DNA from 2 places in the Streptomyces sp. NPDC032745 genome. Region 1 is predicted to be linked to the other one. Evidence: predicted binding sites of a transcription regulator. Region 1 holds the regulator's gene; the other holds the start of a gene.

Region 1 (5,179 bases):
GGCCGTCCTTCACGGCCCGGCTGGTGGCCGCGTTCAGCGCGTCCCGGCTCTTGTTGGTCAGCTCGGCATCCACGTGCGACTTCTCCTCTCAGACAGGTCAGACAGGTCTCAGGAAGGCTTTAGTCTCGTGCTTTGACTATGGAAGCGTATGCAAAGTTGAGTCTATTCCACTCAAGGCCGTAGTCGTACCCGCGTCGTACCCTCAGCCCATGGCTCTTGACGTACTCAACCCGACGCCCGAGTACCTCGCCTTCTGGCGGGAGCGGCACGTCTGCACGCTGACCACCCCGCGCCCCGACGGGACCCCGCACGTGGTGCCGGTGGGCGTCACGTACGACCCGGAGGCCGGGCTGGCCCGGGTGATCAGCAACAAGAACAGCAAGAAGATCCGCAACGTACTGGCGGCCCAGGCGACGGAGCAGGGCCCGGCCCGGGTGGCGGTGTGCCAGATGGCGGGACGCCGCTGGGCGACCCTGGAGGGGCGCGCGGTGATCCGTACGGACGAGGCCTCGGTCGCCGAGGCGGTGGCACGCTACGCGGAGCGCTACGGGCGGACGCCCTCGCCCAACCCGGACCGGGTCGTCATGGAGATCGCCCTCGACCGGGCGATGGGCCGCGCCTGAACCGACGGCCCGGCCGGCACGTCGGCCGGCACGTCGGGCCGGCACATCGGCCGGCCCGGGCGAAACAGTTCAGCTTTCACCTTGTCCGGTTCAAGGACTGGACGCGGACATCACAACGGCGCCATCGTGGTCAGGTCCACGATGGCGCCGTTGTGTGGGGGAAGCACCTAAAGCGATCTGCAACGACGGGGGAATCGCTTCAGGCACTGCGGGGGGTGGCGGTGGTGATATCGGGTTCGAAGAGCTGGTGGTCGCGCTGATCAAGGTTGACGAAGACCATTCCGTAGCGCACCTCGCAGCGGACGGGCTGCGGCGCGCCGCGGGGGCGGCGCAGGCACCGGTACGCCCGGACGTCCTCGTCCTCCTCGCGCGTGATGACGATGGGCTGTCCGAACAGGGTGACCATCAACGAGTCGCCAGGGTGGGGGATGGCCGTGGCGAGGTCGATGAACTGCCAGCCGGAGCGGTAGGCAGAGGCCATTTCGCGACGGAATCCGCGGTCGTCGGGGGTCATACCGCGGTCTCCCCGGCAACGGTGCCGGCATCGGCGTCGACGGGGGCCGAGCGCCATCCGCTGTCCATCGGTGCCGCGCGCCATCCGCTGTCCTCGAGCGGCGCCGCCCGGAGGCCTGCGGCACCCCCTTCGGCGCCCCCCAGGGTGACCCCGGCAAGTCCCAGACCGGCCACAGCCGAGAAGATGACGGTGGCAAGCGCCGAGCGAAGCATTCTCTTGTTCATGGTCGGCTTCGTCCTCACTTGATGAAATCCTCTCCCCCGCCTGTCAGACCATGGCTCATTCAGGCACATCACTGCCACAGGGACGATGCATCATGTTCTTGCATGTTCAGGACCCTGGGGGGTGGAGATTTGACCATAAACAGAACAAAAGCGACACATCCCCACGCGGTCACGGAGCTGTGCAGCGAGGGGGCGCGGCTCTACACGAGCGCGCTGCGGACCGGACGTATCGCACGTGGGGACGTCAAAACGGCACCCTGCCTGCTCGATCTGGCGTTGTTGCAGCCAGACCCTGATGACGCCAATTCGCTCCGTCCGGTTCCACCGGCGGTGGCACTCGCACAGCGGCTGCATCCGATCGAACGGGAGATCCGCGACAGACGCCGGGATTCTCTCGAACTGTCCGAGGCTTTCGAGCCGTTTCTCGCCATCAGTGCGCAGAATCCGGCGAGCACCCACGCCATCACCGTGCTCGAAGGCTTCGACCCCATCAACGCGGCCCTCAACCTCGCCACCGCCGAGTGCCGCACCGAGATGCTCACCATCCAGCCCGGCGGCGCCCGCCCCAGCCTCGAGCTCACGGAGGCCCTGGAGCGCGACCAGCCGCTGACCGACCGCGGTGTCCGGATCCGGACCCTCTACCAGCACACCGTCCGGCACAGCCGGGGCACGCTCGCGTACGTCGACCTCCTCAAGGCGGGCAAGGTCGAAGTGCGCACGCTGGAGGAGCTCTTCGAGCGCCTCATCATCTTCGACCGGACCGTCGCCTTCATCCCGGCCAGCGACGACCGCCAGGTCGCCCTGGAGCTGCGCCACCCGGGGCTGGTCGACTACCTCATCAAGGTGTTCGAGCAGCTGTGGCACCGTGCTGTGCCGCTCCAGGAGGAAGTCACGTACCAGCACACCCGCGGCGGCATCTCGGGCGTACAGCGCACCATCGCGCAGCTCCTCATCGAGGGCCACGTGGACGAGGCCATCGCCCGCCGGCTGGGCATGAACGTACGGACCTGCCGCGCGCACATCGCAAAGCTCGCCAGCACCCTCGGCAGCGGCAGCCGCGCCCAGCTCGGCTTCCTCATCGCCCGCTCCGGGATCCTCGAGGACGAGGGCGACTGAAACGCACCGGTACGTGCCAGGCCCCGCCGGGGGATCCCGGGCGGGGCCTGTGCGCGCGTGCAGGGCTTGCGCGTCGTGCAGCCGGAGGAAGCCGACGTCAGTCGCTCTGGCGCTTCGGTGCTGGGCGCCAGACGACCAGGGCGTTGCCCGGCACCGGTGGCTGGTACTTGACCAGATCTCGCCGGTACGAGGCGTGCACCTGGGCCTCTCGCTGCTGGAGCACGGCCGCCGCGCCGTCCACCGCCGCCGAGAGCTCGGCCACGCGCTGCTGGAGCGCGGCGACCTGGTTCTCCAGCTCGATGATCCGCTTGATGCCGGCCAGGTTGATGCCCTCGTCCTGGGACAGCGCCTGCACCGTGCGGAGCAGTTCGATGTCGCGGGCCGAGTAACGCCGGCCGCGGCCGGCCGTCCGGTCCGGGGAGACCAGGCCGAGCCGGTCGTACTGGCGCAGGGTCTGCGGATGCAGGCCCGAGAGCTGGGCGGCCACCGAGATCACGTAGACCGGGGTCTCGTCGGTCAGTTCGTACGCCCCGTTGCCGAACCGGGGCGGTCGTCGGCGGCCGTCCATGTCATGCTCCCTTCGCGGACTCGAACAGCACGGCGCGCGGGTCCTCCGACTCCGTCGCGTCGCGGTACATCTCCAGCGCCTCGCGGGCCTTGTCCGACAGCGAGGCCGGAACGGCGACCTCCACCGTCACCAGCAGGTCCCCGCGGGTGCCGTCCTTGCGGAGGGCTCCCTTGCCGCGGGCCCGCATCGTGCGCCCGGTGGGGGTGCCCGGCGGGAGCTTCAGCGTCACCGAGGGGCCGTTCAGGGTCGGGACCTTGATGTCGGCGCCCAGGGCGGCCTCGGCGATCGTCACCGGGACGGTGACCGTCAGGTTGTCGTCCTTGCGGCCGAACACCGGGTGGCCGTCCACATGGACGACCACGTAGAGGTCGCCGGCGGGGCCGCCGCGCTCGCCCGGAGCGCCCTTGCCGCGCAGCCGGATCCGCTGGCCGTCGGAGACGCCCGCCGGGATCCGGACCTGCATGGTGCGGGAGGACTTGGCGCGCCCGCTGCCCTTGCAGACGTCGCAGGGGGTCTCCGCGATCAGGCCGCGGCCCTTGCAGTCGGCGCAGGGGTCGGTCAGCGAGAAGCCGCCGCCGCTGCCCCGCGAGACCTGGCCGGTGCCGACGCAGGTCGGACACACGCGCGGCGTGCCGTTCTTGTCGCCGGTGCCCGAACAGGCCTTGCAGGGCGCCTGGGAGGACATCCGGAGCGGGACCGTGGCCCCGTCCACCGCCTCCGTGAAGGAGAGGGTGACCTCCGACTCGATGTCCTGGCCGCGGCGCGGCTGGACACGCGTCCCCGGGCCGGCGCCGCCGCGGTTGAACAGTCCGCCGAAGACGTCGCCCAGACCGCCGCCGCCGAAACCGCCGCCCGCGCCGCCACCCGGCTGGGTGCCGCCGAAGAGGTCGCCCAGGTCGAAGTTGAACGAGCCGCCCCCGCCGGGACCGGGGCGGAAGCCACCGTTCCCGAACAGGGCGCGGGCCTCGTCGTACTCCTTGCGCTTCTTGGCGTCGCCGAGGATGTCGTTCGCCTCGGAGATCTCCTTGAAGCGCTCCTCGGCCGAGGCGTCGCCCTTGTTGGCGTCCGGGTGGAACTCGCGCGCGAGCTTCCGGTACGCCTTCTTGATCTCGGCCTCGGTGGCGTCCTTCGGGACACCGAGGACCTTGTAGTAGTCCTTCTCGACGAAGTCCTTCGTGTTCATCCCCGGTGTCCCTCCTCTCGTGCCCCTACGGTTGCTGCGTCAGCCCTTGTCGGGGGCATCCGCGTCCTTGTCCGAAGGCGTGTCGCCGTCCGCGGACTCGGACTTGGGGGCCGCCCCGGGCTGGGGCTCCGCCACCGCGACCCGCGCGGGGCGGATCGTACGCTCGCCGATCCGGTACCCCGGCTGCAGGATCGCCACGCAGGTCGTCTCGGTGACGTCCGGCGCGTACGAGTGCATCAGGGCCTCGTGGATCGTCGGGTCGAAGGGCTCGCCCTCCTTGCCGAACTGCTGCAGGCCCATCTTGGCCGCGGCGGTCTCCAGCGATTCGGCCACCGACTTGAAGCCGCCGACCAGCTCGCCATGGTCCCGCGCCCGGCCGATGTCGTCCAGGGTCGGGAGCAGTTCCGTCAGGAGGGACGCGACCGCGATCTCCTTGACGGCGATCCGGTCCCGCTCCACCCGGCGGCGGTAGTTCTGGTACTCCGCCTGGAGCCGCTGGAGGTCCGCGGTGCGCTCGCCGAGCGCGGTACGGGTCTGGTCCAGCTGCGCCAGCAGAGCCGTCTCCTGAGCGGACGGTGCTCCGGAGTCCCCGGCCGGGGCCGCGGCCTCCTCCTCGGAGGAAGCTGCGGCCTTCGGCTCGGCGGCGTCGTCAGGCGTGGCGCCGGCGGGGACTTCGGGCTTCTCGTCGAAACCCGGGGTCTCCTCCGACATCAGGCAGCGCCGCCCTTCGGCTTGTCCTCGTCGACGATCTCGGCGTCCACGACGTCGTCCTCCGGCTTGGCCTGCTGGCCCTCACCGGCACCGGCTGCGCCCTGGGCGGCCTGTGCGTCGGCGTAGATGGCCTGGCCGAGCTTCTGGCTGACCGCGGCGAGCTTCTCGGTCGCGGTGCGGATCGCGGCCGTGTCCTCGCCCTTGAGGGTCTCCTTCAGCTCGGAGACGGCGGCCTCGACC
Region 2 (5,179 bases), on a different contig from region 1:
TGCTTGTCGGCCCGCCGACTCACCCGGAGGTGCCGTATGACCCCGTCCCGCCCCGCCGCCGGCGACGCCCCCGTCGCCGTGCCCGGACCGTTGGCAGGGGTGGACTGGCTGGCCGGCCGGCTCGGCGCGCCTGGGCTCGTCGTGTTCGACGCCTCCGTCGGCGCCCACCGCGGCGCGGACCGGCGGATCCCGGGCGCGCGGCCCTTCGACCTCGACGGCGCCCTGTCCGACCACGACGCCCCCGCCCCCCACGCCATGCCCGGTGCCGCCGCGTTCGAGGAGGCGATACGCGCGCTCGGCGTCGACGACACCAGCACCGTCGTCGTCTACGACGGCGCCGGCATCTACTCCAGTGCGCGGGCCTGGTGGATGCTGCGCGCCATGGGCTTCGACCGGGCCGCCGTCCTGGACGGCGGGCTGCCTGCGTGGACCGCCGCCGGGCTGCCCGTCGAGGCGTGCGGTCCCGCGTACGAGGGCCCGCGCGGCTCGTTCACGGCCCGGCCGCGGACGGAGCTGCTGGTGGACGCCGATGCGGTCGGGGCGGCCCTCGCCGATCCGGCGGCGGTCGTACTGGACGCCCGTACGCGCGAACGCTTCACGGGCACCGCACCGGAACCGCGGGCGGGGCTGCGCGGGGGCCACATGCCGGGCGCGGTGAACCTGCCGTTCGGGGACCTCCAGCGGGAGGGCGGCCTGATGCGGCCCGCCGGGGAACTCCGCGAGGCCTTCGCCGCGTTGGCCGGTGACCGGGAGCGGCTGTACTTCAGCTGCGGCTCGGGCGTGACGGCCTGCGTCCTGGCCCTGGGCGCCACGCTGGCCGGCTACTCCTCCCTCGCGGTGTACGACGGCTCGTGGACGGACTGGGCCGTGCGCCCGGAGCGGCCCGCGGTGACGGGCCGGCGCGGGGAGTTCTTCGGGGCGTCGGAGGCCCGGTTCAGCGGACCCGCGACGGGCGACGAGCGGGTACTGCTCACGGACGTCCTGGCGGCGCAGCGCACGACGCTGGAGCTGAAGTGCACCGGTCTGGGCGCGGAGCCCATGGCCCTCAGGTCCGTGGAGCCGTCCACGCTCTCGCTGCTCGGCCTGGTCCGGCACCTCGCGGACGTGGAGCGCCGCTGGTTCCGCCAGGTCCTGGCCGGGCAGGAGGCGCCGGCCCTGTTCTCGTCGGTGGCGAACCCGGACGGCGACTTCGACGGTGCGGTGTCCGGCCCGGGGGCCGTCGCGGCGGCGTGGGAGACCTGGCGGGAGGAGGTGGCGTTCGCGGAGTCGTTCACGGCCGCCGCGCCCGACCTGGACGTGGAGGGCGAGGACGGGTGGCGCGGGAAGGTGTCACTGCGGTGGGTGCTGATCCACATGATCGAGGAGTACGCCCGCCACAACGGCCACGCGGACCTGCTGCGCGAGCGGATCGACGGAGCGATCGGCATCTGAGTCCGGCCGACGGGGGATAACCCCACCCCGAGGCCGGGTACGGCCCCCATCGGCAGGCGGCCCGCGACGCACCAAAGTGATGCGCATGCCTTCTCACATCACGTCATCCCGCCTCGGCCGGACGGCGGTTGCCGCCCTTGCCGCCGGACTGCTGCTCTGCGGCTGCTCCTTCGAGGACACCGAGCAGAAGACGGCGACCGCCGACGCGACGGTCGCCGAGGCAGTCACGGCGGTCGAGGTGAAGGAGACCCGGCGCGGCTCCATCGAGGTCACCCCCGGCACGGGCCCGGGGGTCACGATCCACCGGACGGTCCACTACCGGGGCGACGGGACACCGAAGCCGGCCCAGCAGGTCTCGGCGGGCGTCCTCACCTTCACGAACGACTGCGCGGACACCTGCTACATCGACTACCGCCTCGAGGTCCCGGCCTCGGCGACGGTCAGGCTGGAGAGCAGCAGCGGCCGCATCACGGTGGCCGGGGTGGCAGCGGCGGACCTCTCGTCCTCCTCCGGCGACGTCACGGCGGACCGCATCGCCGGCCCCCTGAGGGTCCGCACCTCGTCGGGTTCCATCACCGCCACCGCCCTGACCGGCCCGACCGCGGAGCTCCGGGCCTCCTCGGGCGACGCCCGCCTGGCCTTCGCGAAGCCCCCGGTGTCGGTGACGGCGCAGACGAGCTCGGGCGACGTCACGCTGACCGTCCCGCAAGCCCCGTACGAGATCACGACAGTGACGACGTCAGGCAAGCAGGACATCCTCCCCGCGACCCCCAAGGCCCCGTCCCGCCTCTCGGTCCACACGGCCTCGGGCGACATCCGCATCACCCCCGCGGCCTGAGCTCGTCGGAATCCGTGTTCGCCGGGGGCGAACGGGTGTTGGGGAACATTGGGGGGCGCACATGCATTGAGTCGGCATAGCTCAACTTCACTGCCGGAGGGAAGATCATGGCTTCGACGTCCGTAACGCTCACCCTGCCCGTGCTGCCGCTTGACGACGAGGTCGTGCTGCCTGGGATGGTCGTTCCGCTGGACCTGTCCGATGCCGAGGTACGGGGGGCCGTCGAGGCCGCCCAGGCGGCGGTCCGGAGCGGGAAGCCCCGGGTGCTGCTCGTGCCGCGGGTCGACGGGAAGTACGCCGGCACCGGTGTGCTCGGGACCGTCGAGCAGGTGGGGCGGCTCTCCGACGGGGATCCCGGGGCACTCATCCGCGGTGTCGGCCGCGTCCGGATCGGGGCCGGGACCACCGGGCCCGGGGCAGCGCTCTGGGTCGAGGGCGAGAGCGTCGACGAGAGACTGCCCGATCCGCTGCCGGGGTCGGTCACCGAGCTCGTCAAGGAGTACAAGGCGCTCGCCACCAGCTGGCTCAAGAAGCGCGGGGCCTGGCAGGTCGTCGACCGCGTCCAGCAGATCGAGGGCGTCTCGGCCCTCGCCGACAATTCCGGCTACTCGCCGTTCCTGACCGTCGCCCAGAAGGTCGAGCTGCTGGAGACCGCCGACCCCGTCGCGCGCCTCAAGCTGGCCATCTCCTGGCTCCGCGACCACCTCGCCGAGCAGGACGTCGCCGAGTCCATCGCCAAGGACGTGCAGGACGGCGTCGAGAAGCAGCAGCGCGAGTTCCTGCTGCGCCGCCAGCTGGAGGCCGTGCGCAAGGAATTGCGCGAGCTCAACGGAGAGAAGGACGGCGAGGAGTCCGACGACTACCGGGCCCGCGTCGAGGGCGCCGACCTCCCCGAGAAGGTACGGGAGGCCGCGCTCAAGGAGGTCGACAAGCTGGAGCGGTCCAGCGACCAGTCCCCGGAGGGCTCCTGGATCCGCACATGGCTGGACACCGTGCTCGAACTGCCCTGGAACGAGCGGACCGAGGACGAGTACGACATCCGCGGCGCCCGGGCGATCCTGGACGCCGAGCACGCCGGGCTGAGCGACGTGAAGGACCGCATCACCGAGTACCTCGCCGTGCGCAAGCGGCGTACCGAGCGCGGCATGGGCGTCATCGGCGGCCGCCGCGGCGGAGCCGTACTGGCGCTCGTCGGGCCTCCCGGCGTCGGCAAGACCTCCCTCGGGGAGTCCGTCGCCCACGCCATGGGGCGCAAGTTCGTACGCGTCGCCCTCGGCGGCGTCCGGGACGAGGCCGAGATCCGCGGCCACCGGCGTACGTACGTCGGCGCGCTGCCCGGCCGGATCGTGCGGGCCATCAAGGAAGCCGGGTCCATGAACCCCGTCGTCCTGCTCGACGAGATCGACAAGGTCGGGTCCGACTTCCGGGGCGACCCGGCGGCCGCACTGCTGGAGGTGCTCGACCCCGCCCAGAACCACACCTTCCGGGACCACTACCTGGAGGTGGAGCTGGACCTGAGCGACGTCGTCTTCCTGGCCACCGCCAATGTCCTGGAAGCCATCCCGGAGGCGCTCGCCGACCGCATGGAGCTCGTCCGCCTCGACGGCTACACCGAGGACGAGAAGGTCGTCATCGCCCGCGACCACCTGCTGCCCCGCCAGCTGGAGCGCGCCGGACTCGGCGCCGAGGAAGTCGTCCTGGAGGAGGACGCGCTGCGCAGGCTGGCGGGGGAGTACACCCGCGAGGCCGGCGTACGCACCCTGGAGCGGTCCATCGCCCGGCTGCTGCGCAAGGTGACCTCCCAGCACGAGCTGGGGGAGCGGGAGTTGCCGTTGCGCATCGGCGCCGACGACCTGCGGGGGCTCATCGGGCGCCCGCACCACGTCCCGGAGTCCGCACAGGACCCCGCCGAGCGGCGCACCGCCGTCCCCGGCGTGGCCACCGGGCTCGCGGTGACCGGCGCGGGCGGCGACGTCCTGTTCGTCGAGGCCTCGCTGGCCGATCCCGAGACGGGGGCGGCCGGGCTCACCCTGACCGGGCAGCTCGGCGACGTGATGAAGGAGTCCGCGCAGATCGCGCTCAGCTTCCTGCGCTCGCACGGCGCGGAGCTCGAGCTCCCGGTCGCCGATCTGAAGGACCGGGGCGTGCACATCCACTTCCCGGCCGGCGCCGTCCCGAAGGACGGGCCGAGCGCGGGCATCACGATGACGACGGCGCTGGCCTCGCTGCTGTCGGGGCGGCAGGTCCGGACAGACGTGGCCATGACCGGCGAGGTCTCGCTGACCGGGCGGGTCCTGCCCATCGGCGGGGTCAAGCAGAAGCTGCTCGCCGCGCACCGGGCGGGCCTGACCACCGTGATCATCCCGAAGCGGAACGAGGCCGACCTGGACGACGTCCCGTCCGAGGTGCTGGAGGGGCTGGAGGTGCACCCGGTGACGGACGTGCGCCAGGTCCTGGAACTGGCGCTCAGCCGGGCGGAGGCCGTGGTCACCGCGGCCGCCTGATCCGGGCCCGGCACCGGCCGGCGTGTGTACGGCCCGGGACCCCTCCTCCCCCCGGACTCCGTCCGGGGGGACCTGCAGGCGGGGCCCCGGGCCGTCGCCGTACCCGCTGCGAAATACTGGTGCCTCAGGACACCACCGATGGGAGCGGACGTGCACGGTAGTGAAGACCAGGAGTTCCTTGCCCTGGAGCGGGAGCTGTCCGTCTTCCTCCGGCGCGCCAGGGCCTCCTCCGGGGAGATGGCGCGCGCCCTGCACCCCGAGCTGGAGCCCGCCGCGTACGGGCTGCTCGTCCGCCTGGAGGCCGCGGGCCGCCAGCGGGCCACCGAGCTCGCCGCGTACTTCGGGGTGGGCAAGGCCACCATGAGCCGGCAGCTGCGGGCGCTGGAGGTCCTGGGGCTGGTGGCGC

Evidence for each region. Region 1 encodes HspR, which represses chaperone genes until heat shock. Its sites were predicted from a motif close to TTGAGNNNNNNNNNCTCAA; they were not measured.
Region 2: the regulator HspR is predicted to act here: its motif matches at 2,336-2,354, upstream of lon (endopeptidase La).

Annotation. Positions count from the first base shown of each region.
Region 1 is NZ_JBVING010000003.1:237,138-242,316, forward strand. Features, by position in the region: gene clpB (ATP-dependent chaperone ClpB) at 1-73, opposite strand, end outside; gene ACZ5WG_RS08895 (pyridoxamine 5'-phosphate oxidase family protein) at 210-623, shown strand; gene ACZ5WG_RS08900 (Rieske (2Fe-2S) protein) at 823-1,137, opposite strand; gene ACZ5WG_RS08905 (hypothetical protein) at 1,134-1,361, opposite strand; gene ACZ5WG_RS08910 (helix-turn-helix transcriptional regulator) at 1,464-2,477, shown strand; gene ACZ5WG_RS08915 (heat shock protein transcriptional repressor HspR) at 2,575-3,045, opposite strand; gene dnaJ (molecular chaperone DnaJ) at 3,047-4,228, opposite strand; gene grpE (nucleotide exchange factor GrpE) at 4,268-4,939, opposite strand; gene dnaK (molecular chaperone DnaK) at 4,939-5,179, opposite strand, start outside.
Region 2 is NZ_JBVING010000001.1:542,311-547,489, forward strand. Features, by position in the region: partial or broken gene ACZ5WG_RS02415 (sulfurtransferase) at 37-897, shown strand; gene ACZ5WG_RS02420 (DinB family protein) at 889-1,431, shown strand; gene ACZ5WG_RS02425 (DUF4097 family beta strand repeat-containing protein) at 1,517-2,269, shown strand; gene lon (endopeptidase La) at 2,377-4,773, shown strand; gene ACZ5WG_RS02435 (MarR family winged helix-turn-helix transcriptional regulator) at 4,912-5,179, shown strand, end outside.